DNA from 3 places in the Mesorhizobium sp. WSM3864 genome. Region 2 is predicted to be linked to each of the others. Evidence: riboswitches for the same ligand, from Rfam matches in the RefSeq annotation. Region 2 holds a riboswitch; each other region holds the start of a gene.
What was found. Region 2 has a riboswitch for cobalamin ahead of CK215_RS00380 (CbtB domain-containing protein). Riboswitches for the same ligand answer to the same signal wherever they lie in the genome.
Positions count from the first base shown of each region.

Region 1: another riboswitch for cobalamin. It lies ahead of bluB (5,6-dimethylbenzimidazole synthase); the one in region 2 lies ahead of CK215_RS00380 (CbtB domain-containing protein).
Region 3: another riboswitch for cobalamin. It lies ahead of CK215_RS25435 (HoxN/HupN/NixA family nickel/cobalt transporter); the one in region 2 lies ahead of CK215_RS00380 (CbtB domain-containing protein).

Region 1 covers NZ_NSGD01000002.1:466,251-476,764, reverse strand. Annotated here, with positions in the region: gene aroC (chorismate synthase) at 1-694, shown strand, start outside; gene ribB (3,4-dihydroxy-2-butanone-4-phosphate synthase) at 796-1,896, shown strand; gene CK215_RS06500 (GNAT family N-acetyltransferase) at 1,929-2,465, shown strand; gene CK215_RS06495 (MFS transporter) at 2,491-3,714, opposite strand; gene CK215_RS06490 (TetR/AcrR family transcriptional regulator) at 3,836-4,426, shown strand; gene CK215_RS06485 (hypothetical protein) at 4,571-5,551, shown strand; gene bluB (5,6-dimethylbenzimidazole synthase) at 5,582-6,319, opposite strand; cobalamin riboswitch at 6,362-6,540, opposite strand; gene CK215_RS06475 (histone deacetylase family protein) at 6,655-7,581, shown strand; gene CK215_RS06470 (exodeoxyribonuclease VII small subunit) at 7,585-7,836, shown strand; gene CK215_RS06465 (DUF2277 domain-containing protein) at 8,028-8,294, shown strand; gene CK215_RS06460 (pirin family protein) at 8,303-9,223, shown strand; gene dxs (1-deoxy-D-xylulose-5-phosphate synthase) at 9,356-10,514, shown strand, end outside.
Region 2 covers NZ_NSGD01000001.1:74,167-84,680, forward strand. Annotated here, with positions in the region: gene CK215_RS00360 (DUF1624 domain-containing protein) at 1-388, opposite strand, end outside; gene CK215_RS00365 (MFS transporter) at 615-1,814, shown strand; gene CK215_RS00370 (aromatic ring-hydroxylating dioxygenase subunit alpha) at 1,783-2,847, opposite strand; gene CK215_RS00375 (gamma-glutamylcyclotransferase) at 3,124-3,810, shown strand; cobalamin riboswitch at 3,881-4,080, shown strand; gene CK215_RS00380 (CbtB domain-containing protein) at 4,117-4,296, shown strand; gene CK215_RS00385 (CbtA family protein) at 4,312-5,109, shown strand; gene cobU (bifunctional adenosylcobinamide kinase/adenosylcobinamide-phosphate guanylyltransferase) at 5,102-5,623, shown strand; gene cobO (cob(I)yrinic acid a,c-diamide adenosyltransferase) at 5,625-6,254, shown strand; gene cbiB (adenosylcobinamide-phosphate synthase CbiB) at 6,261-7,250, opposite strand; gene cobD (threonine-phosphate decarboxylase CobD) at 7,249-8,298, shown strand; gene CK215_RS00410 (tyrosine phosphatase family protein) at 8,301-8,810, shown strand; gene CK215_RS00415 (creatininase family protein) at 8,826-9,623, opposite strand; gene CK215_RS00420 (RidA family protein) at 9,690-10,073, opposite strand; gene CK215_RS00425 (ABC transporter substrate-binding protein) at 10,328-10,514, shown strand, end outside.
Region 3 covers NZ_NSGD01000018.1:29,551-40,064, forward strand. Annotated here, with positions in the region: gene CK215_RS25415 (ABC transporter ATP-binding protein/permease) at 1-1,119, shown strand, start outside; gene CK215_RS25420 (nucleoside hydrolase) at 1,258-2,232, shown strand; gene CK215_RS31430 (hypothetical protein) at 2,263-2,406, opposite strand; gene CK215_RS25425 (hypothetical protein) at 2,937-3,662, shown strand; gene CK215_RS25430 (DOPA 4,5-dioxygenase family protein) at 3,899-4,306, shown strand; cobalamin riboswitch at 4,387-4,578, shown strand; gene CK215_RS25435 (HoxN/HupN/NixA family nickel/cobalt transporter) at 4,668-5,735, shown strand; gene CK215_RS25440 (HWE histidine kinase domain-containing protein) at 6,273-7,649, opposite strand; gene CK215_RS25445 (group 1 truncated hemoglobin) at 8,059-8,562, shown strand; gene CK215_RS25450 (MoaD/ThiS family protein) at 8,610-8,855, opposite strand; gene CK215_RS25455 (xanthine dehydrogenase family protein molybdopterin-binding subunit) at 8,918-10,514, opposite strand, start outside.

The DNA.
Region 1 (10,514 bases), on a different contig from region 2:
GACGGCAGCCAGAGTGGCGGCCGGCGCGCTGGCACGCAAGGTGGTGCCGGGCATGGTGGTGCGCGGCGCCCTGGTCTCGATGGGTGAAAAGTCGATCGATCGCGCCAATTGGAACTGGAATTTCATCGGCGATGCGGAAAACCCGTTTTTCACCCCTGACCCGGCCTCGGTTCCGGTCTTTGCCGCCTATCTCGACGGCATTCGCAAGGCCGGCTCGTCGGTCGGCGCGGTGATCGAGATCGTCGCCGAAGGTGTGCCGGCGGGCCTCGGCGCGCCGATCTATGCCAAGCTCGACCAGGACATCGCCTCCGGCCTGATGTCGATCAACGCCGTCAAGGGCGTCGAGATCGGCAACGGCTTCGAAGCCGCCCGCATCACCGGCGAAGAGAATGCCGACGAGATGCGGATCGGCAATGACGGCAAGCCGGTGTTTTTGTCCAACAATGCCGGCGGCATCCTCGGCGGCATCTCGACCGGCCAGGCGATCGTCGCCCGCTTCGCCGTCAAGCCGACCTCCTCGATCCTGACACCGCGGAAATCGATCGACAAGGACGGCAAGGACGTCGAGGTCATGACCAAGGGCCGCCACGATCCCTGCGTCGGCATCCGCGCCGTGCCGATCGGCGAAGCCATGGTTGCCTGCGCGATTGCGGATCATTATCTGCGGCATAGAGGACAGACGGGAAGGCAGTAAGGCAGTAGGTGAGTATGTTACGTCGCATTCGGCGACGCCAAACTTTTTCCTTTTCCCTACTCCCTTACTGCCCTATTCCCCAAGCGAGCTAGCGAGCGTCCATGCCATACGACCAGAAGAAGATCGTCGAAGCGATCCGCGCTTTCGAGCGCGGCGAGATCGTCGTCGTCATGGACGATGACGGGCGCGAGAACGAGGGCGACCTGATCGTTGCCGCCGTGCACTGCACGCCGGAAAAGATGGCCTTCATCGTCCGCAACACCTCCGGCATCGTCTGCACGCCGATGCTGCGCGAGGACGCAAGGCGGCTGAACCTTGCGCCCATGGTGGCCGACAATGATTCCGCCCACACCACGGCTTTTACCGTCAGCGTCGACTTCAAGCACGGCACCACGACGGGTATTTCGGCGGACGACCGCACGCTCACCGTGCGTAACCTCGCCAATGGCAATGTTGGTGCCTCCGACTTCGTGCGGCCCGGCCACATCTTCCCGCTGATCGCGCGCGAAGGCGGTGTCTTGATGCGCTCGGGCCATACGGAAGCCGCTGTCGACCTGTGCAAACTCGCCGGGCTGCCGCCGATCGGCGTCATCTCCGAACTGGTCAACGACGACGGCACCGTCAAGCGTGGACCTGAGGTGCAGGCTTTCGCCGCGCAGCACGGGCTGAAGCAGGTTTCGGTCGCCGATCTCATCGCCTATCGCCAGCGCAAAGAAACGCTGGTCGAGCGCGTCGCCTGCTCCGACATCGAGACGCCCGGCGGCAAGGCGCAGGTCTTCACCTACATGCTGCCCTGGGATTCCATGCACCATGTCGCGGTCGTCTTTGGCGACATCCGCGACGGCGAGGAGGTGCCGGTGCGGCTGCATTCGGAAGACGTCGTCACCGACGTCTTCGGCACCAGCCACCGCTTGGACCACATCATGGAGGCGATGGGCGAGCGCAAGCGTGGCGTCATCGTCTACCTGCGCGAAGGCTCGGTCGGCGTCGCCCATCAGGAGCGCAAGCGGCCCCAGAGCGGCGACCGCGAGGATCACGAAGAGGCGCGCCGGCGCGAGAACGAGTGGCGCGAGATCGGGCTCGGAGCGCAGATCCTCAAGGATCTCGGCATCTCCTCGATCAACCTGATCGCCTCGCGCGAGCGCCACTATGTCGGGCTCGAAGGATTCGGCATTCACATCGCCAAGACGGAAATTCTCTGACGTTTCGGCCGACAGGGCGACGGAGAAAAACGATGGCCGCGCCATTGCCTGTCAGCCAGCAGACCGAACGACTGCTGCTGCGCCGGCCCAAACAGGCGGATCTGGAGTTTCTGGCCGATCTTTTCTCGCGCCCCGAACTGGTGGCGCATCGCCCCGACCCGACGCCGGACACGCCGCAGCAGAGTGCCGCAAGGCTCGCTCGCGACATCGATCATTGGGAGAAGCACGGATTTGGTCGCTGGGCGGTCGAAGCCAATGAGAAACTGATCGGCTTCGGCGGCGTCACCTTATCGAGCGATTTCGATGGGCTGAACCTGTCCTATCATCTTCACCCCGAGACCTGGGGGCATGGCTACGCGACGGAACTGGTTCGGGGGAGCTTGCACGCGGCTTTCGGCCCCTTGCGCGCCGGTCGGGTGATCGCACTGGCGCGTCCCGCCAATCCGGCATCGCGGCGCGTGCTGGAGAAATGCGGCTTCGTCTTCGAGCGGGAGATCATGCTCCATGGCGCGCCGACGGGGCTTTACGCATTCCCGGCGGCGAAGTTCGTTCCAAAGCAGGACATATAGCCAGCCAGCACCGGATGCATCGGTATCATCCAGCCGGAACAATCGCCGCTTCGCATTCATCCGGGGCGCAGTCCGGCGTCGCCAGCCGACACTGGCCGGCGAGCACGGTGACCAAAGCGACCGAGCCTGCCGCCACCGACACCCAGAACCCGTTCTGCGGTCCAAAAGTGTCGACCATCCAGCCGGCGGCGAAGGAGCCAAGCGCCATGCCGATGCCGATCCCGGTGGTCACCCAGGTCACGCCTTCCGTGAGCATTGCCGCCGGCACGTGGCGTTCGATCAGTCCAAAGGCGGTGATGAAGGTCGGCGAGATGGCAACGCCGCTGACGAACACGGCAAGCGCCAGCGTCGGCACCGTGTCGGCAAGAAGCAGCGGCAGAGTGGTAAGCGCGATGACGGCGACCGCTATCGCGAGTTGGCGTTGCAGCGGCGTGCGCAGGCTGAGCGCGCCGACGATGATGCCGAGCACGAAGGATCCCAGTGCATAGACGCCGATGACGAGGCTGGCTGCTTCGGGCTGGCCGAGCTCTTCGGTAATGGCAACGGTGGTGACTTCCGTGGTTGCGAAGGTCGCGCCGACGAAGATCAGCGCGACGGTGATGATCTGCACCGGCCGCAGGCGGATCGCCGAACCGGCCGCGCCATCCTCGGCCGGGCGAATGGGCGGTTCCGTCGGACGCTGCAGCAGGAATGCCGCCGAGCCGAAGGCGAGCAGCAAGGTGCTCACCACCATCCCGGCTTCCGGGAACAGCGCGGCGCTCAAGCCCACCGACAGCGATGCCCCAGCGACATAGACCAGCTCGTCCGCGGCCGATTCGAAGGCGAAGGCCGTATTGAGCTCGGGGCGGTCGCGAAAAATCTCGGTCCAGCGCGCCCTGACCAGCGCCGGGATGCTCGGCATTAAGGCGGCAAGCAGCGACGATAGGAACAAGGTCCACACCGGCCAGTGCTGGTTGGCCGCGACGATCAAGGTCGCGAAGGCAAGCGCCGAGACAAGTGTCGTCGGCACTGCAATCCGGCTCTGGCCGAGGCGGTCGACCAGCCGCGAGACCTGCGGCGACAGGAAGGCGTTGACCAAAGCGTATGTGGCCGAGACGGCGCCGGCCAGCCAGTACTCGCCATGCGTTTGCGACAGCATCGCCACAATACCGATCGGCGCCATGGCGATCGGCAGCCGGGCGATGAAGGCTGCCGCGGCGAAGCTCTTCGTGCCAGGAGCCCGAAAGATTTCCGAATATGGGTTTCGCATGGTCCCGTTCCTCGACAAGGGAAGGCGCCGCAACTACATACGCAGCGTATGAATGTCAAATAGTTCATACGTCGCGTATGTCAATTAGCATACGACGCGTATGTGAATAAGGCCAGGAGCCATGCACAAACCCCGCAAGGAGATGATCGCCGAGACGCGCGCCAAGCTGATCGCGGCCGCGCGCCATGCCTTCGGCACGATCGGCTATGCCGAGGCCTCGATGGACGATTTCACCGCTTCGGCGGGTCTGACGCGCGGCGCGCTCTATCATCATTTCGGCGACAAGAAGGGGCTCCTGCAGGCGGTGATCGCCGAAATCGACGCCGAGATGGCGGCGCGGGTGAACGAGGTGGCCTCGCGGGCGCCTACTCGCTGGCAGCATTTCGTCGACGAATGCACCACCTATATCGAGATGGCGCTTGAGCCGGAAATCCAGCGCATCATGTTCAGGGACGGCCCGGCCGTGCTCGGCGATCCGGCTCAGTGGCCCAACGCCAGCGCCTGCACGGCTTCAATGACCGATCACCTGTCAAAGCTGCAGGAGGAGGGCGTCGTCGTTCCCGATCTCGATCCCGAGACCGCAGCGCGGCTCATCAACGGCGCCAGTAGCCAGGCCTCGCAGCGCATCGCCAATGCCAAGGATCCGGAAGCGACGTCGAAGAAGGTTGTGGCGGCGTTCAAGCAGCTGCTGGAAGGCCTGAAAACCAAATAGCATCCGGTCGCGGCGTTGCGGGCAATCACTCGGGTCCGCGCTGCCTCAGACAATTGTCCCCCGCTCAAAATCCCTCCGACATTGACTTTGGCAGGAGCGAGCGCATCCTCTCCCGCCAATTCTCTGAGGCGGAGGGTCGGGGCCATGTGGGACTTCAGCATCGGCCGGTCGGTGTCCATCATGATGCGGACGTGGCCGTTCATCGTCTTTCGCATCATCGTCTATTTCGGCATCACGGTGGCCTACATAACAGCGACCGGCACCGGCGCCAGCGTCGGTTACGGCGTCGGCCACATCTCGACCGATCCGGACGGGCCGATGTCCTTTGCCTTGTGGGGTGGGGTGGTCGGCTTCGGCGTGGTCTCGATCGCCGTCTACTGGATCCGCGAATACATTCTCTATGTGCTCAAGGCAGGCCATATCGCCGTCATGGTCCATCTGATCGACGGGCAGGACGTTCCCGACGGCCAGGGCCAGATCGCCTATGCGCGCGAAGTGGTGACGAAGCGCTTCGCCGAGGCCAACATCCTTTTCGTCGTCGACCAGCTGGTGAAAGGCGCCATCCGCGCCATCACAGGGCTGATCGGCGGCGTTGCTGCGTTCCTACCCATTCCAGGCTTAAGCGGTCTGGTGAGCTTCATCAATACCGTCATCCGCCTGTCGCTGACCTATGTCGACGAGATCATCCTCGGCTACAACATCCGCACCAATTCCAACTCGCCTTTCGAGACCGCCAGGCAAGGCGTCGTGCTCTACGCGCAGAACGGCAAGTTGATGGTCAAGAACGCCGTCTGGCTGGCGGTGATCATGTGGGGCGTTTCCTTCGTCATCTTCCTTTTGATGCTGGCGCCCGCCGCCGCGATCCTCTGGGCCATGCCGGGCCAGCTTGCCGGCTGGGCCTTCGTGTTGGCCATCGTCTTCGCCTGGGCCTTCAAGGCGGCTTTCATCGAGCCCTTCGCCATCGCTTCGCTGATGCAGGTCTACTTCGCCACCATCGAGGGCCAGGTCCCCAATCCGGAATGGGACCGGCGCCTGGCCGAAGCCTCGTCCAAGTTCAGGGAATTGCGCGACAAGGCGCTCAGCCCCTTCGGCGGCTCGCGCTGGGATTCGCCAAGGACCGCTTGAGCAGCAGCCCCGGCCACGAAGGCCGCCTGATCACGGCTTCGCCCCTTCACGGGAACCAAGGCGAGCGATCGCCGATTTGAGCGGCGCCTCGCCGGCGCCGCAAAAGGTCTCGCTCATCACCAACTCGGGCAGCGGCAGGCGCTTGCCCCAGCCATGCGCTTCGAGGTCGGGCCTCGGCGCGAATTCCGAGACGCGGCCGACGCAGAGATAGGCGATCGGCGTGACGTGCTCGGGGATCGACAGCAGTCGCTTCAGCGCTTCGGGCTCGATGATGCTCACCCAGCCGACCCCGACGCCTTCCGCCCGCGCCGCGAGCCAGAAATTCTGCACCGCGCAGACGGTGCTGTAGAGGTCCATCTCCGGATTGTGCCAGCGCCCGAGCGGCGAGTTCTTCGAGCGCTGGCGGTCGCAGGTGATGCAGAGGTTGAGCGCGCTTTCGCAGATGCCCTCGAGCTTCAGCTTGCGGTAGAGCGCCCGCCGCTCCACCTCGATCGCCGGCAGTTCCTGTTCGCGCGCGGCCAAAAACAGGTCGCGCACCTGCCGCCGCCTTGTGGCGTCCCGGATGACGATGAAGTTCCAGGGCTGCATGTAGCCGACCGACGGCGCGTGGTGTGCCGCGGTGAGCAGCCGCGCCAAAACGCTGTCGTCGAGATCGTCGGCAAGGAAATGGCTGCGCACGTCGCGCCGGGTGAACATGGCTCGGTAGACGGCGTCGCGCGCCAATTGGTCAAAGTCATCGCCGCCGGCGGCGGCTGTTCGTGCCTGCATCGCTTGTCCCCTTGCGATAAGCAGTCCTCCGCCTGACCATGCGGATGACCATGTCTGCCGGGCCGGTCTTCTGGCTCGGGATCGACCCGCATCCGGCGCCTTCCCGTCTGGGACAGTGGCGTTTGCCGGCGCGGTCCCCCTCACAGCGTTGGGCACGCCACGGATTTCAACCGTGTTCCCGATTCTCCCGCGTTGCGGGCACCAGGCAGCGACGCGACCTTATCGCGAAGCCGAAGCCGGGCCAATGCCGCCAGCGACACGATTGGGCGCGATTTCCCCAATCATTCGGCGCTGAAACATGGCTATCCGTGCGACAGGTGCCTAGATTAGGCGCCATGACCACTCGTCTCTACACTCATCCGGTATTCCTGGAACACCTCACGCCGCCCGGCCACCCCGAGCGGCCCGACCGTTTGCGCGCCATCGAGCGCGTGCTCGACGACGAGGCTTTTTCGGCCCTCGACCGCGTCGAGGCGCCGGAAGGCGACGAGGCGACTATCCTTTACGCGCATCCGGAGGATTTCGTCGGCCGTGTCCGCGCTGCGATTCCCGAGACGGGGATCGTCTCGATCGATGCCGACACCAGCGCCAGCCCGAAAAGCTGGCATGCGGCGGTGACGGCGATCGGCGCGGCGAACGCCGCCGTCGACGATGTGTTCGAGGGCCGTGCCGCCAATGTCTTCGTTGCCGCGCGTCCGCCCGGCCATCACGCCGAAAAAGCGACCGCGATGGGCTTTTGCCTGTTCAACACCGCGGCGATCGCCGCCCGTTATGCGCAGGAGAAGCATCTGGCCGAGCGCGTCGCCATCGTCGATTGGGATGTGCATCACGGCAACGGCACGCAGGACATTTTCTGGGACGATCCGTCGGTGCTCTATTGCTCGACCCACCAGATGCCGCTTTATCCGGGCACCGGTGCCAAGAGCGAGACCGGCGCCGGCAACATCGTCAACGCGCCGCTTGCGCCGAGCACCGGCAGCGACACGTTCCGCGACGCCTTCCTGTCGCGCGTGCTGCCGTCGATCGACGCCTTCCAGCCGGATCTGATCATCATTTCCGCCGGTTTCGATGCGCACCATCGCGATCCGCTGGCCGCGATCAACCTGACCGAGGATGATTTCGACTGGGCGACCGGCCAGCTGATGGAGCGCGCCGGGCGCCACAGCGGCAACCGGCTCGTCAGCCTGCTGGAGGGCGGTTACGATCTGCAAGGATTGGCATTTTCGGTCGCCGCCCATGTCGGGCGGCTGATGAAGGGATGAATGATGGCTGATGAAGCTAACCAAGACGTCAAGGCGATGAGCTTCGAACAGGCGCTCGACGCGCTGGAGAAGATCGTCGATGATCTGGAGCGCGGCGACGTTCCGCTCGACCAGTCGATCAAGATCTACGAGCGCGGCGAGGCGCTGAAGGCTCATTGCGACCGCTTGCTCAAGGCCGCCGAGGACAAGGTCGAGAAGATCAGGCTCTCGCGCGACGGCAAGCCGGTTGGAACGGAGCCGCTCGACGCCGAGTGAGGTGTATTGATATTCAGGTGAGGCCGCCTGCAAACGCGGCTTTCTGCGGTTCCGGTGCTCACGTCCTTCAAGTACGCTCCGGTCCGGTTCTCGGAACCCGCCATTTTCGGCTCGGTCTGACCTGAATCTCAACACACCTCGGTGCACAATGTCAGACCGGTTCGGGCAGAAAGCAGGTAAGGAGTTAAAGCATGTGCCGAAACATCAAGACCCTGTTCAACTTCGATCCGCCGGCGACCGACGACGAGGTCCATGACGCGGCGCTGCAGTTCGTGCGCAAGCTGAGCGGCGCGACCAAGCCGTCCAAGCGCAACGAGCATGCCTTCAACCACGCCGTCGAGGCGATCGCCGCCGCCGCGCGCGAGCTGCTTGACAGCCTCGAAACCACCCAGCATCCGCGCAACCGCGAGGAAGAGGCCGCCAAGGCGAAGGCCCGATCCGCGCTCCGCTTCGCCTGACGCCGGTCATGAGCTTCTTTCCGGGCAACGATCCCGAGGCCGGCGACGCCTTCGCCTGCGACCAGATCGAGTTGATGGTCATTCCCAACGCCAAGGACATTGGTGGCTTCGAGGTTCGCCGCGCCTTGCCGACGGCGAAACGCAGGCTGGTCGGTCCGTTCATCTTCTTCGACCGCATGGGCCCGGCCATCCTGCGTGCCGGCCACGCGATCGACGTGCGCCCGCATCCGCATATCGGGCTGTCCACCGTCACCTATCTGTTCGACGGCAAGATCAGGCATCGCGACTCGCTCGGCACCGAAATGGTGATCGCGCCGGGCGACGTGAATTTGATGACCGCCGGCCGCGGCATCGTTCATTCCGAGCGCACGCCCGAGGAATTGCGCGGCGCGCCGATGTCGATTTCCGGCCTGCAAACCTGGCTGGCGCTGCCGGACAGCAAGGAAGAAATCGCCCCGGTGTTCGCGAACACGTCGGTCGTCCAACTGCCCGAAATCGATGCCGAGGGCGTTAGCGGCCGCGTCGTCATCGGCGAATTTTCCGGGCTGCGCTCGCCCGTCGCGACCGCCTCGGAAACGCTCTATGCCGATCTGCGGCTGGCGGCGGGCGCCAGCGTCAAAATCCCCGGCGACGCCGAGGAACGCGCCATCTACACGCTGGAGGGCGAGGTTTCGATTGCCGGCGACCGTTTCCCGGCCGAGCGGCTTTTGGTGTTCAAACCGGGCGAGGAAATCGTCGTGTCGTCCGAGCGCGGCGCGCATTTCATGCTGTTCGGCGGAGCGTCGCTGGGCTCCAAGCGTTATATCTGGTGGAATTTCGTTTCGTCCTCGAAAGAACGCATCGAGCAGGCCAAGGAAGAATGGAAGACGGGCCGCTTCGATATCGTTCCTGGCGATGAGGAAGAATTCATTCCGCTGCCGGAAGGTTAGCGCAGAATGGACATTCTGCGCCGGGCGCGTCACTGACACGCATTTACATTGGCGCGCCGTCAGCCTATCTCGCGCATAGCAAAGCGCATATTTGAAGGTTAACCCAAGGTTAAGTTGACAGGCCGTCCCAGAGTGAACCCGAAGCCTGACACGCCGCTCCTCGACAAAGTCCGCATTCCCGCGGATTTGCGGGCGCTTGATGAAAGCGAGCTGCCGCAGCTGGCGACCGAACTGCGCGCGGAGCTGATCGACGCGGTGTCGCACACCGGCGGCCATCTTGGCGCCGGTCTCGGCGTCGTCGAGCTTACGGTTGCGCTGCACTATGTCTTCAACACGCCGGAAGACCGGCTGATCTGGGACGTTGGCCACCAGGCCTATCCGCACAAGATCCTGACCGGCCGCCGCGACCGCATCCGCACGCTTCGCCAGGAAGGCGGTCTCTCCGGCTTCACCCGGCGCGCAGAGAGCGAATACGACCCCTTCGGCGCAGCGCATTCCTCGACTTCGATTTCGGCCGGCCTCGGCATGGCGATGGGCCGCGACCTTTCGGGCGGCCGCAACAATGTCATCGCCGTCATCGGCGACGGCGCCATGTCCGCCGGGATGGCCTATGAGGCGATGAACAACGCCGGCGCGCTCAATGCCCGCCTGATCGTCATCCTCAACGACAACGACATGTCGATCGCCCCGCCGACCGGCGCGATGAGCGCCTATCTGGCGAGGCTTGCCTCCGGCAAGACTTATCTCGGCCTGCGCGATTTCGGCAAGAAGCTGACCTCCTATCTCGGCAAGCGCGCCGACAGCGCCATCACCCGCGCCGTCGAGCACGCGCGCGGTTACGTCACCGGCGGCACGCTGTTCGAGGAGATGGGATTCTTCCACATCGGCCCGATCGATGGACACAATTTGGAGCACCTGATCCCGGTGCTGAAGAACGTCCGCGATAATGGCGACGGGCCCATTCTGATCCATGTCGTCACCCAGAAGGGCAAAGGCTACGGGCCGGCGGAGGCCGCCGCCGACAAGTATCACGGCGTCAACAAGTTCGACGTCATCACCGGCGCGCAGGCGAAAGCGCCGGCCAACGCGCCGAGCTACACCAAGGTCTTCGCCGAGAGCCTGATCCAGGAGGCGCGCGAGGACGAACGAATCGTGGCGATCACCGCCGCCATGCCGAGTGGCACCGGCCTCGACCTCTTCGGCGAGGTGTTCCCGGCCCGAACCTTCGATGTCGGCATTGCCGAGCAGCATGCGGTGACTTTCGCCGCTGGCCTCGCCACCGAAGGCTACA
Region 2 (10,514 bases):
GGCTTGCCAGCGCGATCTCGTGCAGGATGCCGAAGAAGATGAAGCCGTCCGGCGTGGCGATATAGGTGACGACCGAGATGGCGATCGCCGCAATCGCAACCATCGCAAAGCGCTTCCAGAAGCCAGGCCAACGGATATGGCGGCCATGTGCGAGGAACAGGCTGACACCGACCAGGAACAGAAAAGTCGAGGCGATGCAGCGGGCGTAGAGCTTCCACCAACCAAAGGCGGTGAGGCCCGGCGAGGTGTAGCCGAAGTTTTCGAGATCCCAGGTGAAATGATAGCTCGCCATCGCGATCAGCGCGATGCCGCGCAGGACGTCGATGGCGACGATGCGGCCGTGTTTCGGCGCATCCTGAACAGCGTCGCCGGTCGTCTGAAGGCTCATTGATCTCGCAATCCGATTCAGTCGTGCCAAACGACTATCACGGTTCGGGCGTACAACAGAGGGTGGATCGGCTGCTGCCATTCCGGCGGCATGGCAAGCCGCTTTAGGCCAGCGGCGGAAAGCCTTTGGCCGGCTTCGCTTTTCGGCCTCTCGGAGTCGGTTTCCTGCTACCGGTCCGCTACTGGTCCGGCCAGATTTGGCGAGCGATTCACTTTTCGGAGGGCCGATGTCCACCCATGTGCGCCATCCGATCTGGCTTCCGGCTCTCAGGCCCGCGGATGCGCGCACCTTCGCTTCGCTCTATGCGGTCGAATCCTTTGCTCGCGCCACCATCTCCAGCGTCATCCCGATCCAAGCCTACGAGATCCTGCACAATGAGCAGATCGTCTCGATCCTCTACACCATCGTGTCGCTGCTCGGGCTGTCGGTGACGCTGTTCATGCCGATGCTGATCCGCCGCTTCGCGCGGCGCTGGATCTACACGGGCGGCTGCCTGATGCTGGCGATCGGCTCGGTGTTCTTCGTTACCCACACGCTGCCGGGACAACTCGCCGGGATGCTGTGCCGTGTCATGGGGGCGAGCGCGCTGTCCATCACACTTAACCTCTACATCATGGACCACATCCGCAAGACCGACTTCATGCAGGCGGAATCGCTGCGCATGGCTTGGTCGATGTTCGCCTGGACCGGCGGGCCGACGCTCGGCATTTTCCTCTATACGCGCTTCGGGATTTATGCCGCGCACGGCGCGGTCGTGGCCTTCGCGCTGGCGCTGCTGGCGTTGTTCTGGACCTATCGGCTGGGCGACAACCCTTCGATCCGTCCCGGCAAGAGCCGTCCGATCAACCCGCTCGCCAATATCGGCCGCTTCGTCGCGCAGCCGCGGTTGCGCCTCGCGTGGCTGATCGCCTTCGGCCGCTCGTGTTTCTGGACGACCTTCTTCGTCTATGGCCCGCTGTTCATGGTGATCACGGGCGAGGGCAAGCTTGCCGGCGGGCTGCTGGTTTCGGCAGGCAATGCGCTTCTGTTCATGGCGATCTTCTGGGGCAGGGCGGGAAAGCGCTTCGGCGGCCGTCGGACCATGGCTTTCGCCTATTTCGCCATGGCGGCGATGCTTTTCGCGGCCGGCGGCGTCGGCGCCGCCGCGCCGCTGCTCACCGCCGCCTTCCTGCTCGGCGGCGCCTTGTTCACCATCGCGCTCGACGCGCTGGGCTCGACCGCCTTCATGCGGTCGGTGCGTTCCTATGAAAGGGCGCAGATGGCAGCTGTCTATCGAACCTATCTCGATTTTTCCGAGCTGACGCCGCCGCTGGTCTATTCGGTGGTGCTGACCTTCTTCGGTCTCGGCTCGGTGTTCGCCACGCTCGGCCTGTTGGCCGCCTTCTGCGGCTTCTTCACTTGGCGCTATCTGCCGAAGTCGTTTTGACCGGCTGCAACGCCGCATGGCGCCCACGCACCCACTCGTGGAAGCGGCGCAAATCGTACTCCTCGGGCATCAGCACGCCGGCCTGGTGGCGGATCGAGTGCAGGCCCTTCTGGTTGACCTCGCAGATCGCGGCGTCCTCCTCCAGCACCTGGGTGCCGAAGGCGACGATGTTGTCGATATCGGTTTGTGCCAGGGCATCGGGCGCGAACAGCCATTCGGCGGTGAGCTCCGTTTGCTCGGGCCCGAGCGGGGTCAACCGCACCGTGCGGACATAGTCGACATGGCCGACGATGAACATCGAGGGCAGCGAGGTTGCGTAGGTCTGGCCGGCGGCTCGCTCGGCCGGCGTCAGGTCGGCAAAGACCGGTCCATGGACGCGTCCGTCGCGCGACCAGGTCTCGGCGCCCGCGCGCAGGCCGCCGGAAAACTCCGGCGCATCATTATCCGCATAGCGCGCCCATTCCGGATCGTCATGCCTCGCGATCAGGCCGCGCCCATAGATCGGCACCAGCCGCGACAGGTCCTTGTGCACGCCAGGGCAATGCAGGCATTCGTTGAAGTTCTCCCAGAAGATTTTCCAGTTGCAGTTCATCACCTTGGTGAGCCGGTGCCCGGGGACGAGCGTCTCCAGCGGCCAGTTCGAAAGATCGCGGGAGGCGGAGTCGAAGGAGGCTTCCGCCGAGCCATCGGGCTCCACTGCGAGATTGATGAAGACGAAGCCGCGCCACACTGACAGCGCCACCCGGTAGAGCGGATAATTGTCCTTGTCGAAGCCTTCGGGCAGCGATTTCGATGGGATACGGACGAGATCGCCGCGCAGCGAATAGGTCCAGGCGTGGTAGGGGCAGGTGAGCAGCCTTGCCTTCAGCCGCCCTTCGCTTTCCTGGCAGAGCTGCGAGCCGCGATGCCGGCAGGTGTTGTGGAAGGCGCGCAAGCTCCCGGTCTCGTCGCGCAGCACGACGACCTCCTGCGAGCCGATACGCGCGGTTCGAAAGGCAAGAGGTCCCGCGAGATCGGCTTCGCGGCAAACCATGAGCCAGCTCCGATACTAGATCGCTTCGAGATCGAGCCGGTAAGCGTCGGCTTCCCGATAGGCGCTTGCAGGCAACGTCGGCTCGAGGCTGGTGAGGCCATTGTAGCGGCTGTGTTCGCTAGGATTTGGCTGCATGAGCGGCTCCCCTTGGCTGATGACAGCCGACACCCGGGCAGGACCGTTGTCAATTGCGCGGCCATTGTCGCTTCCGGGTGCTGCCCTTAAGGTCACTTCGTAATCGCCTGCGGTTTCGCCGGCTGCCCAGGATTGCAAAGTATGCCTGCAAGAACGATGTCGCTGACCGTGGAACTGGTCGCCCGCTGTTTTCGCGCGGTCGATGACCCGGGGCCCGACCCGGATGCCGAGCATCTCGTGGACAGCGACTATGAAGCCATGCTGGATGCATTCGAGGCCGAGCTACCTGCAACCGAGCCTCTCTGGCTGTTCGGCTACGGCTCGCTGATCTGGAAGCCCGAGATTGAGCATGTCGAGGAGCGCGTCGCCGTGGCACGCGGCTGGCATCGCTCCTTCTGCATGAAGATGACGCGCTGGCGCGGCACCAAGCAAAGCCCCGGCCTGATGATGGCGCTGGATCGTGGCGGCCAATGCAAGGGTGTTGCTTTCCGCCTGAACGGTGGTGACCGCCGGCAGGCGTTGGACAGGCTTTTTCGCCGCGAGATGACGCTGAAGCCGACCAGCTACCGACCTCGCCTGCTGCAACTCGCAACCGACAAGGGACCGTTGAGAGCGCTTGCCTTCGTTATCAATCGCAAAGGCACGACCTATGCCGGCCCACTCAACGAAGACGAGGTGGTCGAAAGGCTGGCGACCTCGTGCGGCCACTGGGGTTCAGGCACCGACTATCTCTACAACACCGTGAAGAACCTCGAACAGCGCGGTATTCACGACCGCCATTTGTGGCGATTGCAGCAGCTCGTTGCCGAGCGGATCGCCGGATCTTAGTCCGAAACCGGTGCCGCAATCACGCTGCGGCGTGACGGAATTTGGTTTGCCGGTCGCGACGATTCTGCCTATAGTCGATGGCGTCGTCGGTTCCGTTTTTGGAGCCAAGAGGGAATGCGGTGAGGGTGGAGTCTTTGCCCTAAGCCGTGGCTGCCCCCGCAACTGTGTGCGGTAGTCCTCTCCATAGAACCACTGAGGTTTGTCCTCGGGAAGGTGGGGAAGGGTGCGAATCCGCGAGCCAGGAGACCTGCCGGCGACAGGAAAGTTGACTTCGATGCCCTCGGGTGGAGGGCGAAAGGACAAGACATGAATACCGCTTCCGTCGCCCTCGGCGCCTCCGTCTCCTCGCAGTCGCGCATCATGCAGCTGGCTCTCGCCGCGCTGCTCGGCATTTTCGTCGTCGGTTTTGTCGGCTTCTCGCACATCGATGCGGTCCACAACGCTGCCCACGACTATCGTCACTCGATGGCTTTTCCCTGCCACTGACTAAGGCCCCATATCATGAATCTGTTTCGCAACGTCGTGTTCGTCGCGGCGATCGCAGGGCTCGTGGCGGGCATCGCGCTTGCCTGCATGCAGGCCTATGCGACCGTGCCGCTGATCCTCAAAGCGGAAGTCTATGAAAAGGCGGGCGGCGGTCATCACCACGACCATGCCGCCAACACTGGAACTAGCACTGCCATGAGCTCGGCCGAACCGGCGGGCAATGCGATGAGCAGCGCCGTTCCTGCGTCGACGGAAGCGGCGGCTCCGACCGAGGACGAGGGCTGGGCTCCGGCCGACGGCTTCGAGCGCTTCGCCTTCAACGTTGTCGCCAACATCGTCACCGGCATCGGCTTCGCACTGATCCTGGTCGCGGTGTCGGAATTCGCCGGTGGCATCGGCAGCTGGCGCCAGGGCGTGTTCTGGGGCCTTGCCGGTTTTGCGGTTTTCACGCTCGCGCCCGGCCTCGGCCTGCCGCCGGAACTGCCGGCCATGCCGGCGGCGGAACTTCTGCCGCGCCAGATCTGGTGGATTTCGACGGTGGCCGCAACCGCGGTCGGCCTTGGATTGATCGCCTTTCGCAAGTCGCTGCCCTTGGCAATTCTGGCGGTCGTGCTGATCGTCGCTCCGCACGTAGTCGGCGCGCCGCAGCCCGTCAGCTTCGAGACGGCGATTCCCGAGGGGCTGCACCATCAGTTCGTGGTGGCGGTGACCCTCACCGATCTGGTCTTCTGGCTGGTGCTCGGTGCGGCCGTCGGTGTGGTGCGCGGGCGCTTCACCGGTACATCGACCAGCCTGCGCGACAGCTTTGCCTGATCGTGCGGACGGCCATCTGACCTTCATCATCGGCGGTGCGCGCTCCGGCAAGAGCGCGCATGCCGAGTGCCTGGTGGCGGCAAGCCCGTCGCCTTGGGCCTATATCGCCACCGCGCAGGCCTATGACGAGGAGATGCGCGAGCGCATCGCGCTGCATCGCTCGCGCCGCGGCAAAGGCTGGGTCACCGTCGATGCGCCGCTCGACCTGGTCGGCGCGCTCGACGCCTTGCCCGATCACCAGCCGGTGCTTATCGATTGCCTGACATTGTGGCTGAGCAATCATATGCTGGCGGACCACGATATCGAGGCCGAGTGCCGGCGGCTCTCGGATGTGCTTTCGCAGCCGCGCGGACCGTGGTTTGTGGTGTCCAACGAAGTCGGGCTCGGCATCGTGCCGGACAATGCGCTGGCGCGCCGGTTCCGCGACGCCGCCGGGCGGCTCAACCAGCAGGTCGCGGCTGTCGCCGACAGCGTGCTGATGATGGTGGCGGGGCTGCCGCTCAAGGTGAAGTGACATGGGCGAGATCAAAGACACGATCATCGACGACAAGGATGCCGAACGCCATCGAGCCAAGATGGCCAAGCGCAAGGCGGTGCAGGATGCCGAGGTGGCCGGCAAGACGATCGAGAAGGGACTGCTGATCGTCAATACGGGGCCGGGCAAGGGCAAGACCACGGCTGCGTTCGGCCTGGCGCTGAGGATGCTCGGCTACGGCAAGCGCGTCGGCGTCGTCCAGTTCATCAAAGGCAAATGGCACACGGGCGAGAAGGATGCCTTCGCCGCCTTTGGCGATCGCGTCGTCTGGCACGCGATGGGCGAGGGCTTCACCTGGGAGACGCAGGACCTGAAGCGCGACATTGCCGCCGCCGAGGCTGCCTGGGCGAGGGCGCTCGAGCTGATTGCCGACCCGTCAATCAGCCTCGTGGTCCTCGACGAGCTCAACATCGCTCTGCGCTACGATTATCTCGAGCTGGAAAAGGTGGTCGCGGCGCTGAAGGCGCGTCGCGAGGGCTTGCATGTCGTCGTCACCGGCCGCAATGCCAAGCCGCTGCTGGTCGAGGCGGCCGATCTCGTCACCGAGATGGGGCAGACCAAGCACCATTTTGCGGCCGGCGTGAAGGCGCAGCAGGGGATTGAATTCTGAGGCGCCTTAGCCGCCGATCAAAATGGTCAGGTAGATCACCGTCGCCGACAGAATCGCGAACAGGCCGATCAGCAGCCCGTCGGCGACACGATAGAGTTCCAGCGCCTGCCTTATGTCGGTGCTTTCGGCCTCGCGCCTGCCGCCTTCGCCCATGAAGGCATCCTCGACGACCTCGCCGCCATAACTGCGCGGTCCGGCCAGGGCGAGCCCCAGCGCGCCGGCCATGGCGGCTTCCGGCCAGCCGGCATTGGGCGAACGGTGCTTCTTCGCGTCACGCCGCATGACCTGCCAGGCGTTGCGGGGGTCGGCGCCCTTGACGATGAAGGCCGCCAGCACAATCAGCAGGCCGGTGAGCCGCGATGCCGGCAGGTTGACCAGGTCGTCGAAGCGAGCGGCCGCCCGGCCGAAGGCCTGGTATTTCGGCGTGCGGTGGCCGATCATCGAATCGGCAGTGTTGGCGGCCTTGTACGCAGCACCCCCGGCCAAACCACCGACACCGGTCCATATGGCGGGCGCGACGATGCCATCGGAGAAATTCTCGGCCAGGCTTTCGATCGCGGCGCGGGCAACGCCCGCCCTGTCGAGCTTGTCCGGATCGCGGCCGACGATGCGCGAAACGGCGATGCGGCCGAGCGTCAGGCCACCGGTCTCCAGCGCATCGGCGACATCCTCGACATGCTCGGCGAGGCTCTTCTGCGACAGAAGCGAGGAGCTGAGAATGGCCGCGATGACCAGGCCGGACGGAAAGATCAGCCAGAGCAGGACATGCAGCGTCAGGCCGATGGCCGCCGGCACCAGCAGGATGACCAGAAGCGCCTGGACGCCGCGGCGGCGACGCAATTCGTCGGAATCGGTGGCGTGGTTGAGCCTGCGATCGAGAAAGGATATCAGCCTGCCGATCCAGGTTACCGGATGACCGATGGCGTTGAACAGCCAGTCCGGATAGCCAAGGGCACGTTCGATGGCGAGTGACAGGAAAGCGATCAGGATCGACATGAAGCTTCTAAGCGGAGCGGTTGCAGCGGTTGATCACGGCGGCAGCCTTGGCCGGGCAAGCGCTCTCTTTCCTCATGCGCCGCAGCCTTTCCTTGACCTCTCGACAGGTATCAATCCGCACTCCTATCCGCTTTTCGATCTGCCCGCCACCGCCCTGTCACGATTGCCCGAGCCAGGACGACTGCGCGAATTGGCCGAAATTGCGGCCAAGGCGTATGGCGCGCGGTCGGCGGCGCATGTCGTGGCCGCGCCCGGCACGCAGATCCTGTTGCCGCGGGTCGCTTCGCTGGTGAGGCCCGGCAAGGCACTGGTGCTGGGTCCAACTTATGCCGAGCATGCCAGGGTGGCCGCGATTGCAGGCCATGCGGTTGTGGAGGTGGGCGACTTCGACGCCTTGGCGGACGCTGACCTTGCGGTGCTGGTCAACCCGAACAATCCGGATGGGCGAGTGATCGAAAGGCACCGCCTGGTCGGCCTTGCTGCGCGGCTTCGCGCGAAGGGCGGCCTGCTGGTGGTCGACGAAGCCTTCATGGATGTCGGCCCGATTGAACACAGCCTGGCCGGCGATGTGGGCGAAGGCGGCATCGTAGTGCTGCGCTCCTTCGGCAAATTCTTCGGCCTTGCCGGCGTCAGGCTTGGTTTCGCGCTGGCCGACCAACTGACCGCCGAGCGGCTGGAGGCGCAGCTTGGACCATGGGCTGTCGCCGGTCCTGCACTTGAATACGGAATCCGCGCATTGGCGGACGCCGAGTGGCAGGATGACATGCGACAGAGCCTGGCAGCCGATGCCAAGCGCCTCGACGCGCTGCTCAGCCGATTCGGTATCGCGGTCGCCGGCGGCACCAGTTTGTTCCGCTATTTGTCTTTCTCTGATGCTGCCTCCCTGTTCTCCGCTCTTGGCGAACGCGGTATCCTGGTCCGTCATTTTGCCGATCGACCGCAGGTCTTGCGCGTCGGTCTGCCCGGCAGCGAAGAGGAGTGGCAGCGGCTGGAGAGCGCGCTTGCAGCGTGGGCCTCGCGGCGCGACGATGCGCCGAAGGAGTGCTGACGATGATCCATGTCTGTTCGCTGTCGAAGGTGGAGGAGACCGTTGCGAGAACCGGCGCGGAGCGCTTGCTGTCGCTGCTCGCTGACGGTACCGAGATGGTCCGTCCGGCCTCGATACTGGCCGAAAACCATCTGCATCTCGTCATGCACGACATCGTCGCCGCGCAGGAAGGCATGACCATGCCGGGCGAGGAGCATGTGCGCGCGCTGCTCGACTTCGCCTATCGCTGGGACAGGGCCAAACCGATGGTCGTGCACTGCTATGCCGGTATCAGCCGCTCGACGGCATCGGCCTATATTATCGCGGCGGCACTGGCGCCCAAACGCGACGAGGCGGAGCTGGCGAAGACGCTGCGCTTTCTCTCGCCGTCAGCGACGCCCAATCCAAGGCTGATTGCCGTTGCGGATATGTTGCTTGGGCGAGAAGGCCGGATGATCGCGGCGGTCGAAGCAATCGGGCGCGGTGCAGATGCCTTTGAAGGGATTCCGTTCGAACTCATCATTAGAGATTGAGCTCGCACTGTTCCGCTACGCCAGCCAGTCGGCAAGCCTCGCCTTACGCACATCCCTGGCCAGGCTGATGAAGCCATCGGCCTGATGCTCGGCGGTGAGCCGGCCTTTTTCGGCGGTGGCGATGCTGGCGTCGCCGACCACGCCGTTCGGATTGAGGTCGCTGGCGATCCAGGCGAAGGCGTGCGTTCCGGTGTGCCGCAGCAGGGCGAATTCCTTTTCAGCGCGACCGACATTGGAGACGAAGTTGTCGGCCTTGCCCATATCGACGAGATCTGGCCGGAAATGCAGCATCAGCGAGGTCTCGACATCGCCGCCATGGATGCCGTGACGGTCCTCGAGCTCGGTATACATGCCGGAGGGACGGCCGAAGCGCTGCCAGCTCGTCTTCACCGCCAGCATCTTTGCGCGCACGCGCAATTCGCGCGTGACAATGCCCATGATCTCCTCGTTGCCGCCATGCGAGTTGACGACGATCAACTTTCTGACCCCAGCGCGGGCGACCGAGAGGCCAAGCTCGGTCCAGGCGTCGACCAAGGTGGTGGCCGGCAAGGTAAGCGTTCCCGGCGCATGCAGATGCTCGTTCGACTTGCCCACCGCCTGCACCGGCAGGATGCGGATGTCGAGGTGGTCGGGCAGGCGCGCAATCACCGTCTCCAGCATGCCCATCATGATCGAGGTGTCGGTCGAGACCGGAAGGTGAGGGCCATGCTGCTCGATCGCCGCCACCGGCAGAACGGCAATCGTCGCTTCCGCGTCGATCGAGGCGTATTCGGTCGTCCGATAGTCGCCCCACCACACACGTCTTGTCGTCACTGTCGTCTCCCGATGGTCTGCTGTTCGGCCCGAAGGTCTAAAGCGCCTGGCCATTCCGGGCAACAGCTAGCCTGCTGCCAGAACCTCCACCTCGACCTTGAATTCCGGGCGGGCAAAACCTGAAACGATCATCAGCGTCGAAGCGGGCGCCGGATCGGAAAACAGGCGATTGCGAACGTCCATATAGGCTTGCAGGTGCGCGCGATCGGTGACGAAGGCGTTGATGCGCACGACATCGTTCAGCGTCAGCCCGGCTTCGCTTAATATTGCGGCAATGTTCTTGAAGCAAAGCTCGGTTTGCGCGCCGGCATCCTCCGGGACGGCGTCATCCGGCGCGATGCCCAACTGACCCGAACATAGCACAAGGCGCTTTCCCGCTGGAATTTCAACGCCATGGCTATAACGGGCAAAGGGCGGCTTGATCGACTTGGGGGCGAGATAATTGAGCATGGCATTCTCCTGTCGGCAGGCAGACTAAGGCCGGATTCATGAAAGCTTCAAGATGCGGTGCATGCCGCCGGGCCGATTATGGACAGGCGTCCAAAAAATGGGCACGATGCCATTTGTACAGCATGACCCGTCCGGTCTCGGCAATGACTGCCGCGCAAGCAGGCGGCCCAAGGCGGTGGCATGTGTCTTGCTTCTTGAACCAATGGAGTGGAGCCCAGCGCGCAGCGCGCCGGAGCCAAGAGAGGGTGATGTTTATGTACGGAAAAGAAAAAATCCTGGCGGGTGCGATCGCGCTGCTTGCGGCCAGCACGCTGGGCGCTGCGGCCAACGAGAAGGTCACCTTTGGCACCAACTGGCTGGCCGAGCCGGAACATGGCGGCTACTACCAGGCGATCGCCGACGGCACCTACGCCGCCTGCGGCCTCGACGTCACCATCATGC
Region 3 (10,514 bases), on a different contig from region 2:
AACGGCGAAAGCATCGCGCTGCTCGGCGGCGAGGCGGAGGAGCGCAGCGGAATCGACCGGAATTTCGGCCATGTGCTGAGGCAATGGGCGCTGCTGACCGGACAGCACATGCGCACCGCGATTGTCTCGCAAGGGTCGATGCTGTTCGCGCCGGTGGTGCCGGTGCTGCTCTGCGCGCCGAAATTCCTCGAAGGCTCGATGTCGCTCGGCCAGGTCATGCAGGCGGCCTCCGCCTTTGCCATCGTGCAAGGCGCGTTCGGCTGGCTGGTCGACAATTATCCGCGCCTGGCCGATTGGAACGCCTCGGCGCGCCGCGTCGCTTCGCTGATGATGTCGCTCGACGGGCTGGAGCGCGCCGAAGAGAGCGAGTCCTTCGGGCGCATCCGGCGCGGCGAGACGCAAAACGGCGCGATGCTCAGCCTGGACGATCTCTCCGTCACCCTCAACGACGGCACCGGCGTGGTCAAGGAGACGAAGGTCGAGATCAACCCGGGCGAGCGGGTGCTGGTCGCCGGCGAATCCGGCACCGGCAAGTCGACGCTGGTGCGGGCCGTCGCGGGCCTGTGGCCCTGGGGCGGCGGCAGCGTCAATTTCCATGCCGGCAAGCGGCTGTTCATGTTGCCGCAACGCCCCTACATCCCGACCGGCACGCTGCGGCGCGCGGTCGCCTATCCGGCCGCCGCCGACAACTGGACGGTGGAGGAGATCGACGCCGCCCTCGACAAGGTCGGCCTCGGCTACCTGCGGGACAGGATCGAGGAAGAGGCGCCGTGGGACCAGACACTCTCCGGCGGCGAAAAGCAGCGCCTCGCCTTCGCGCGCCTGCTGCTGCACGAGCCAGACATCGTCGTGCTGGACGAGGCGACCTCGGCGCTGGACGAGAAGAGCCAGGACAAGATGATGCAGACGGTGATCCAGGCATTGCCCAAGGTCACCGTCATCAGCGTCGCCCACCGCGCCGAGCTGGAAGCCTTCCACAGCCGCAAGATCACGCTGGAGCGCCGCGAGGGCGGCGCGAAACTGGTCAGCGATGTGGAGCTGGCGCCGCGCAAGGGCAAGCGCAACGTGTTCGCGCGGGCGCTGTGGGGGAGCGGAGCGAGAGGAGGCCAGGCCCGCTGAGGCGGCATTAAGGCAAGGGCGGCAAGAGCGTCCCGAGATGGTGATCGGACCGCAGGGGTCGCACTTCCGCCAGGCGGCAACCTTGACGTCACCAGAGGCCCGGTCTGTAATCGCCGCAGGCCAGGGAGAGGCGACCCCATGGAAAAGATCATCCTCGACTGCGATCCGGGGCACGACGATGCCATCGCCATCCTGCTTGCGGCCGGCAACCCGAATATCGACCTTCTCGGCATCACCACGGTTTCGGGCAACCACAATGTCGAGAACACCACGCGCAACGCGCTCTCCGTCTGCACGGCCTACGGCATAAAGGTGCCGGTGGCGAAAGGCTCTCCCGGACCGCTGATCATCGACCAGGTGCTGGCCGTCGAGATCCACGGCGAGACCGGGCTGGACGGCCCGGAGCTGCCGCCCGCCTCGTTCGAGCTCGACCAGCGCCATGCCGTCGACTTCATCATCGAGACGGTCATGGCGCATGAGCCGAAAACCGTCACGCTGGTGCCGGTCGGGCCCTACACCAACATCGCTCTAGCCGTGCGCAAGGAGCCGCGCATCGTCGAGCGGGTGAAGCGGGTCGTCGCGATGGGCGGAAGTTTCACGCGCGGCAACATCACGCCGGCGGCCGAGTTCAACGTCTATGCCGACCCCGAGGCCGCCGACGTGGTGTTCCGCGCCGCTTGGGACGTCACCATGGTGGGGCTCGACCTCACGCACCAGGCCTTGGCCACCCCCGACCTGCAGGACAGGGTGCGCGCCGTCGGCGGGCCGATCGCCAAATTCATCCTCGACATCTGGGAATTCATCGCGACCACGCATGGCGGCCTGCTGCAGATAGCCTATCCCGCCGTCCATGACGCCTGCTGCGTGGCGGCGATGATCGATGCAGGCGTCTTCACCACCGAGAAGGCCGATATCCGCGTCGAGCTTGCCGGACGCTGGACCAAGGGCATGACGGTCTGCAATTTCGAGAAGCTGGGCGGCATGCGCCATTTCGGCGGCACGGCGAGCGAGCAGGTCGATTTCCGCCACACCGTGGCGATGAAGCTCGACCATGCGAAATTCTGCGACCTGATCGTCGATGCGCTCGAGCGCCTCACCAGTCAAAAGGCGTGAGGCGCTCCAGGGGCAAGGCCTAGCCGGCCCTCACAGCAGGAACGATTGCCTGTCGCGCAATGTGGCGCTGATGGCGGCGATGCCGGTCTCGATCTCGCGCTTGTTGGCCAGGATCGCATCGCCGGCCGCACCCTCGACCATCGATCGCAACAGGTCGGCCTGGCCGACCAGCACCGCGTCCTTGTCGGCCAGCGCGATGAGCGTTGCGGCTTCGAGCCGGTAGCGCGGGCGCCTTGCCGCCCTGGGCGACTCTCAAGCCTCCAGGCCGGCGCCGGCCAGGAAGTGGGGGAGAATTGGCCCGGCGAAGCCGAGACGGCCATTTCGACGAGAGCCCGGCGTCGGCATCAGCAACCGGCGCTGGCACGGTGGTGTCCTTGTTCTGTTGCATTTTAGTTGAAACTAATTTGAAAGTTACCCGTTAGCAGCGCGTAGGCGAGCTCAAACTTGCCCTGCTGTCGACAGCTAAGTTGAAAGGAGAAGTCCTAAGCCTTTTTCAGTGCTTGGCGTTGCCGAGACCGCTTTTCTATCATCCGTCTTTCGAGCGGCCTCCAGCCGCGCCGGTCACCGCCGAGGCCGATGCCTGGCAGGGCGAGAAGTCGCCATCGCTCGGCACGCATTCGCGCGACGAAGGCTTCGCAGACCGCTGTCGAGCGGACGCTCGATGAGGAGCCACACAAGGTTGGCCTTGGAACAAAGGTCTGGCCATGAAAAAATACCTAGCAGCCGCACTGGCGATCGCCATCCCGATCGGGCCTGCCTCGGCGCTTGACGTCGGCGTGGGCGGCAAGGTCGGCGGCATCGGCGTGGGCGCCGGGTTGGGCGCCGGTTCGCAAGGCGTGTCGGCGGGCGTGGGCGCCAGTGCCGACGGTGTCGGCGGCGCAAACGTCGGCGCATCGACCGGCGGCGGATCGCTCGGCGTCAATGCCGGCGGCAATCTGGGCAGCACCAGCACAGGCGTGTCGACAAGCGTGGGCGCCGCCGCCGCGGGCGACGATCCTTCCGCCGTCAGCGGATCGGCTGCCTCTGCGCAGAACCCGGCCGCGGTGCCGACAGCCCCTGCTTTGGCCAAGAGCGCGACGCAGACCATTGTGCTGCCTCCAGTGCTGAGGCCCTCCAGATCCGCCGGCGGCGACCTCCGGCGGGGCACCAAAGGCTATCGCATCGCGCCGCTGTCACCTCCGAAGGCGATACGGGGCACGCCGGCCGCCGTGGTGCGCGCCTGTCGCGCCGCGATCACGGCGGCCGCCAAGCCCCTCGGCGCCGTGCGTGTTTACACGGTCAGCGCCGGCCCCTTGCGTCAACGCCGAAGCGGGCTCAACGCGCCGATCGAGGTGCGCATAGACTATGACAGGCGAGGCGGCATCGAAGTGAGGCAGGCGAAAGTCGGCTGTCGCCTAAATGCGAAGGGCACGGTCACCGCGGTGATTTAGGGCAAAGGCAGAACGGCCGTTGCCATCCTTCCTGCCGGTTGCAACCTCGGCGGTTTGGCAATTCCTCGCCCCCACAAGGTGGCGAAGAGATGGCCCGGCAAAGCCGAGCAAGGGAGCGCCATATCCGACAACCCTGCCGACCGCAGGCGCAGACCGCGGCCGGCTGCAGACAAGGCGCCCGCGCTTCGGCTAGAGTTCCGCCGGGCGCAAAAAAATCATCGAAGGGAAGCATCGCGATGAACGAAGTCAGGCCGATCGCCGAGATCGCCAGCTATCACGCCCATATCTACTACGGCGGAGAGGCCGAGCGGCGGCATGCCGAATGGCTGCGCCAGCGCATCGCAGAGCGCTTTCGCGTGCGCCTCGGCAACTGGCGCGACGAGCCGGTCGGCCCGCACCAGCAAGCCATGTACCAGGTCTCCTTCGCGACCGAGATTTTTGCGACGCTGGTTCCCTGGCTGATGCTGAACCATGGCGGCCTAAGCATCCTCATCCATCCCAACACCACCAACCCCAAGCGCGACCACCTTATCGACCCGATGTGGATCGGACGCGCACTGCCGGCGAAGGGCGAGGTGCTTGGCGAGGAGGACGAGGCGGAGGATGCGCTGGAGGTGAATACCGAGCCGACGCTGGGGGTGTGAGGGGGGCGCGGCGATCTCGTCACGATGGCGTGAGGGGCCTCTGGCCGTCGGAGTTGTTGATTGACTGGCCAACCGCGGTGTGGCGAATTCGCGCCGATGGTTCCCTTCGGGGATCAAAAGGGAACGCGGTGCGGAGAAATCCAAAGCCGTGGCTGCCCCCGCAACTGTAAGCGGCGTGCCGTTTTCACGATGCCACTGGCTGCATGGGCCGGGAAGGCGAAAGCGGCGGGAATCCGCGAGCCAGGAGACCTGCCATCATGGACGTCAAAGCAGAACATCGGACGGGGTGATCCGGTGTGCGCGCCTGGCCGGAGGGCGGGGCGAGTTCCCTGCGATGACAGGCAACGTCAAAGGCAGAACCATGCTGATCCAACTATCGAAAATGCTGAACAAAAGCTCGCCGGACCTGAAAGCCAAGCTGATTACAATCTACAGCGCACTCGCCATTCTCAACGTCGGGGCGTGGCTGTGGGCTTTCGTCGCCTTCCACGACAAGCCGACATTGCTTGGCGTCGCTCTCGTCATATACGGCCTGGGCTTGCGCCATGCCGTCGACGCCGACCACATAGCGGCCATCGACAATGTCACGCGCAAGCTGATGCAGAACGGCAAACGGCCGGTCTCAGTCGGCTTCTTTTTCGCACTCGGCCATTCGACGATCGTCGTCATCGTCGCTGCGGCTATCGCGGCGGCAACGTCCCTGCTCGGCCGTTTCCAGAGCCTTCAGGAGATTGGCGGCACGATCAGTACCGGCGTTTCCGCACTCTTCCTGCTCGCCATCGCGGCGATGAACATCGTCATCTTCTTCTCGATCTACAGAAGCTATCGGCGGGTGCGGGCCGGTGGGGCGTTTGTCGAGGAGGATCTGGACCTGCTGCTCAACAATCGCGGCTTCCTGGCGCGCGTCTTCCGCCCGATGTTCCGGCTGGTGTCGCGCAGCTGGCACATGTTCCCACTTGGTTTCCTCTTCGGCCTTGGTTTCGACACCGCGACCGAAGTCGCCATGTTCGGCGTGTCCGCGGCACAAGCGGCCAAGGGCGTGCCGTTCGAAGCCATTCTGGTCTTCCCGGTGCTTTTCGCGGCCGGTATGTCACTGGTCGACACGACCGATGGTGTGATGATGCTCGGCGCCTATGAGTGGGCCTTCGTCAAGCCGATCCGCAAACTGTACTACAACATGACGATCACCCTGGTGTCGGTCCTTGTCGCAGTACTGATCGGCGGCATCGAGGCGCTCGGCCTCATCGGTGACAAGTTTGGTCTGTCGGGCGGCTTCTGGAACGGCGTCGGCACGCTCAACGACAATTTCAACAATCTGGGCTTCGCCATTATCGGCATCTTCATCGCCGCCTGGGCGATCTCCTACGTCGTCTATAAGGCCAAGGGGCTGGATGATGTGGAGAGCGCATCCGCAGCAAAGAATTCATAAGCCGCCGGCGGCGGCTGGCTGCAGCAGGCCAGCCGCATCTCTCTGCCATCAGATCCCGGCGGGCTGCCAGCCTGCCTCCTTGAAGCGCCTCGGCAACAGGAAGCCGACGGCGGCAAAGGCGACGATCGCCAGCCCCGTCAGCGGTGCCCGGCTTGACATTTTTGTTCCCATTTTGTTCACTGTTGGCCAGACAGCAACAGGAGATCGCCGGCCCGTGCGCACGCGCTTCAAAGGCATGCTGAGGACCCGTAGCCCAAGCCTTTGGAAGTGTGACGGAATTCTGCGCTTGGATAAGCCAGGGGTTAAGGCCTGGGATAAGCCCCATAATCCATAAGCCAGAATCCAGAGTCCAAATATCCAGAGTCCAGAACAGAAAAGCTGGCGCTTTTCTGTTCGAAAAAAGGCCGGGAAGGGAAAGCAAAAAAAGGGAGCAGCGCAGGCCAGCGACGTGCGGCGATACGGCAGGCTCGGCGGCGCAGCGGGTCCCCAGGCGTTGTGGCCGGCCGTCGGGTCGGTCTCCTCAGGATGCAGCCGCCCTCACGTCAGCCCGGCGATCTGCTCATCGCCGTCCAGCTCCGCCCCACGGGCGACAACCACGTTGGCGAGCGGCGCCGAGAGCGTCCAGCGAACGAGGCCGGGCAGCCGTTCCATGGAGGCGCTGCCGGAGAGGCTGGTGGGGACGACGCGCTGGAGAACGACGCTGCCGAAGCCTTTGTGCGGCTTGGCATCGGCGGCCGCGGCAGGTTCAGAAAAATGTTCCTCCCAGACCAGCTCGAAATCGCTGCCTTCGGGGGCCGGGGCTACCCGCCAGTCCATCCGCACGGTTCCGGCGTCGCCGGCCAGGGCGCCGTATTTCGTCGCGTTGGTGCCCAGCTCATGCAGCGCCATGCCGATGTTCTGCACCGCGTTCAGCCGCAGCGTCACGTCCGGTCCGGATGGCGAGATGCGCTCTTCGTGTCCGAACGGCCGCAGATGTTCGCGCACAAGGTCGGCCATGCCCGCGCCGCGCCAGTCGTTGAGCACCAAGAGGTCGTGCGAGCGCGACAGCGCCATGATGCGTTCGCGGATCTGGTGTTCGAACGCGCGCGGGTCCGTCGCGCGTTTGCTCGTCTCGCGGATCATGGAAAGGATCACGGCGTACTGGTTTTTGACGCGGTGGTTCACCTCGCGCATCAAGAGTTGGATCTGCTGTTCGCTCGCCCGTTTTTCGGTGATGTCGGCGGCCATGCCGAACCATTCCAGGATGCTGCCGGTGTCATCGATGATCGGGATTGCCCGTGAGGTGGTCCAGCCGGCGGACCCGTCGGCGCGCCGCACCCTGTGCTCGAGCTCGAACACGCCGCGCTCCATGATGGCGCGCTCGATCGCCGCCTGGATGCTCGCCTGGTCTTCCGGGAACAGGTATTCGTCGCGCCAGCGGATCGCCGGCCCCTGAGCGCTCGACAGGAAGCCGCGGCCGTCCAGCTCATGCATTTCCTGCCAGTCCGGGCTCATCCGATAAACCACGTCGGAGCTGGCATTGACCAGCGCGCGAAACCGCTGCTCGCTTTCGCGCACCTTTGCTGCCGCCAGCACCCGGGCCGTGGTTTCCGAAACGATGCAGAGCACGGCTTCAACCGTGCCGTCCTGCGCCCGCACCGCGGAATAGGAGATGTCGAAATACACCGTCTCGCCGACCAGGCCGGACAGTTCGATGTAGAAAGGCCGGTCCCTGGCCGAGAACGTTTCGCCGGTTTCGAGAACGCCGCGCAGCAGCGGCTCGAGGTCGGTCCAGAGCTCGGACCAGTTTTCCTCGGCGGGGCGGCCGAGCGCCCGCGGATGCTTGTCGCCGATGGTCGGCGCGTAGGCGTCATTGTAGAGCGCGACAAACTCCGGCCCGCAGAAAAGCACGATCTGGGCTTCGGCGGCGAGCATCAGGTCGACCGTCGTCCTCAGGCTGAGCGTCCATGTCTCGATCGGCCCGAGCGGGCTTTCCGACCAGGGATATTCACGAATGAATCGCGCCATCTCGCCGTTTCCGCGAGGCCACGATTCACGGAAAAGCCCGTCAGCCATAGGCGCATTAACGCGCGACGCCGTTTATGTATCCGTCTCCGTCACGCAAAATTTTAGCCATCGTGAATAGACCCCTGGCTGCCGGTCCGCCTGAGGAATATTTCGGGCGCAGTTTCGTTAGTTCCTCATACGATGCCGTTTGAGGCAAAGTGCATATGTCCCGCAATCACGCATTGAAGCCGCCAGAGCGGCCGGCTCTGGCCCAACGGAGGTACCAGAGATGAAAACGGCTGTTTCGACCTCTCTTTCGAGACGAAGCGTCGTCGCCGTGCTGGCGGCGGCGGCCGCGTCGACCGCCATATTGCCCGCCGGCGATGCGCTGGCGCAGACCAAGCAGACCGCGCCGGACAAGAGTCTATACGATCGGTTGGGAGGCGTGTTCGCCATCGCAGCCGTGGTCGATCACTTCAGCGACGCCGTCGTGAAAAACCCCATCGTCGGCAAGAAGTCCAAGAACCCGCAACTGCGCAAATGGCACACCAAGAACCTCGAACGGCTGCCGGGCCTCAAGTTCATGCGTACGCTGTGGGTGTGCGATGTTTCCGGCGGCCCCTTCAAGTTCGTGGCCACCGAGCCGGGCGCGACGCCGCTCGGCCTCGAGGAGGCCCACAAGGAGCTGAAGATTTCTCCCGCCGAATTCGACGAGGTCGCAGCGGAACTGGGGCGGACGCTCGACCGCTTCAAGGTTCCGAAAGCCGAAAAGACCGAGGTCCTGGAAGCCTTTGCCGCGCACAAGGATGAGGTCACTGCCGGCGCTGTCAAAAAGGGGTGAGGCTCAGCGCGAATCCGGCGAACAGGCGAGGGCGGTCGCCGCTCCGCCTATCCACCCGCCAGCCGCGGCAGCAGGAAAATCTCCGCCCCCGGCGGCAGTTCCTTCGACCACGTGTCGCGATAGATGGTCCCGTCGATCGCGACCGCGATGCCGCGATCGAGCAGGGGTTCGAACGCGGGATGCTGTTCCGCAAGCTTGCGGAACAGCTCCCTGATGTCCTTGGCCTCGATGTCGAGCTTGTCCTTGCCTCCGGCGGCGGCGCTGAGCGAGCCCCAGAGCGTGACTTGGACCATTATCGCCTGATCCTCATTGGACCCTGACGTGAGCTGAAAACCGCTTCGCACTTTTCAGCATGCTAGCCTTCCCGTTCGGCCTCGAGCGCTGCAAGAATCCGCGGCGGCGACATCGGGATGTGGCTCATGCGCACGCCCACCGCGTTCGACACCGCATTGGCGATCGCCGCCAGCGGCGGCACGATCGAGGTCTCGCCGACGCCGCGCACCCCGTAGGGGTGGTTGGGGTTGGGGATTTCCAGGATCTGCGTGTCGATCATCGGCAGGTCGGAGCAGACCGGGATGCGGTAGTCGAGGAAGCCCGGGTTCTGCAGGCGGCCGTCCTTGCCGTAGATATACTCCTCGTTGAGCGCCCAGCCGATGCCTTGCGCGGCACCGCCTTGGTACTGGCCCTCGACATAGGTCGGGTGCACCGCCTTGCCGGCATCCTGCACCACCGTGTAGCGGATCACCCTGGTCGAGCCGGTTTCGGGATCGACCTCGACGTCGCAGATATGGGTGGCGAAGGAGACGCCCGCGCCGTCGGCGACGAGCTCGCTATGGCCGGCGATCGGCCCGCCGGTCTTGCCGGACTGTGCGGCGATCTCCTTCAGCGACAGCTTGCCGAGATTGCCGTGCTTCTCGCCCTTGGCGACCGCATGGCCTTTTTCCCAGGCAACGTCGTCGACCGAGATGTCCCACATCTGCGCGGCGCGCTCGCGCAGCACCTTGATGGCGTTGCGGGCGGCCGAGATGGTCGCCATCGAGGAGGAGAAGGTGCCGCGGCTGCCGTCGGTCATGTCGTTGTAACCGAGGCTGGAAGTGTCGGCTACGATCGCCTTGACCTGGCTGTAGTCGATGCCGAGCTCTTCCGCCGCCACCAGCGACAGCGACGCACGGGAACCACCGACGTCGACCGTGCCGACGGCGAGCGACACCGTGCCGTCCATGCCGATGTTCAAGTCGGTGCAGGTCTGGCCGCCGAAGTTGAACCAGAAGCCGCAGGCCATGCCTCGGCCTTGGTTCTGAGCCAGCGGCGCGCGCATATGCGGGTGCTCCTTGACCGCCTCGAGCGTCGGTCCGATGCCGATCGGGCCGTAGACCGGGCCGTAGGAGGCGCGGGTGCCTTCCTGCGCAGCATTCTTGATGCGGAACTCGACTGGGTCGATACCGATCTCCTTGGCGAGCTCGTCGACAGCGCTTTCCACCGCGAACGCCGCCATCGGCGCCGAAGGCGCGCGATAGGCCGCGGTCTTCGGCCGGTTGACCAGCACCTCGTAGCCGACGGTCTTGACGTTCTCCAGCTTGTAGCAGGCGAATGCCGTCATGGCGCCGATCTCCGCCCACATGCCGGCATAGGGGCCGCAAGTGTAGCGCAGCGTCGCTTCGGCGGCGGTGATGGTGCCGTCCTTCTTCGCGCCGATCTTGACGTCGATCGAGGTGGCGCTGGTTGGCCCCGAGGCGCGGAACACTTCGTCCCGGGTCATCACCAGCTTCACCGGGCGGCCGGCCTTGCGCGACAGGGCCAGCGCCACCGGCTCGGCCCAGACATGGGTCTTGCCGCCGAAGCCGCCGCCGATCTCGGAAGAGGTGACGCGCAGCTTCGAGACTTCGAGGCCGAGCAGCTGGGCGCAATGCTGGCGATAGACGAAATGGCCTTGCGTGCAGACCCAGAGATCG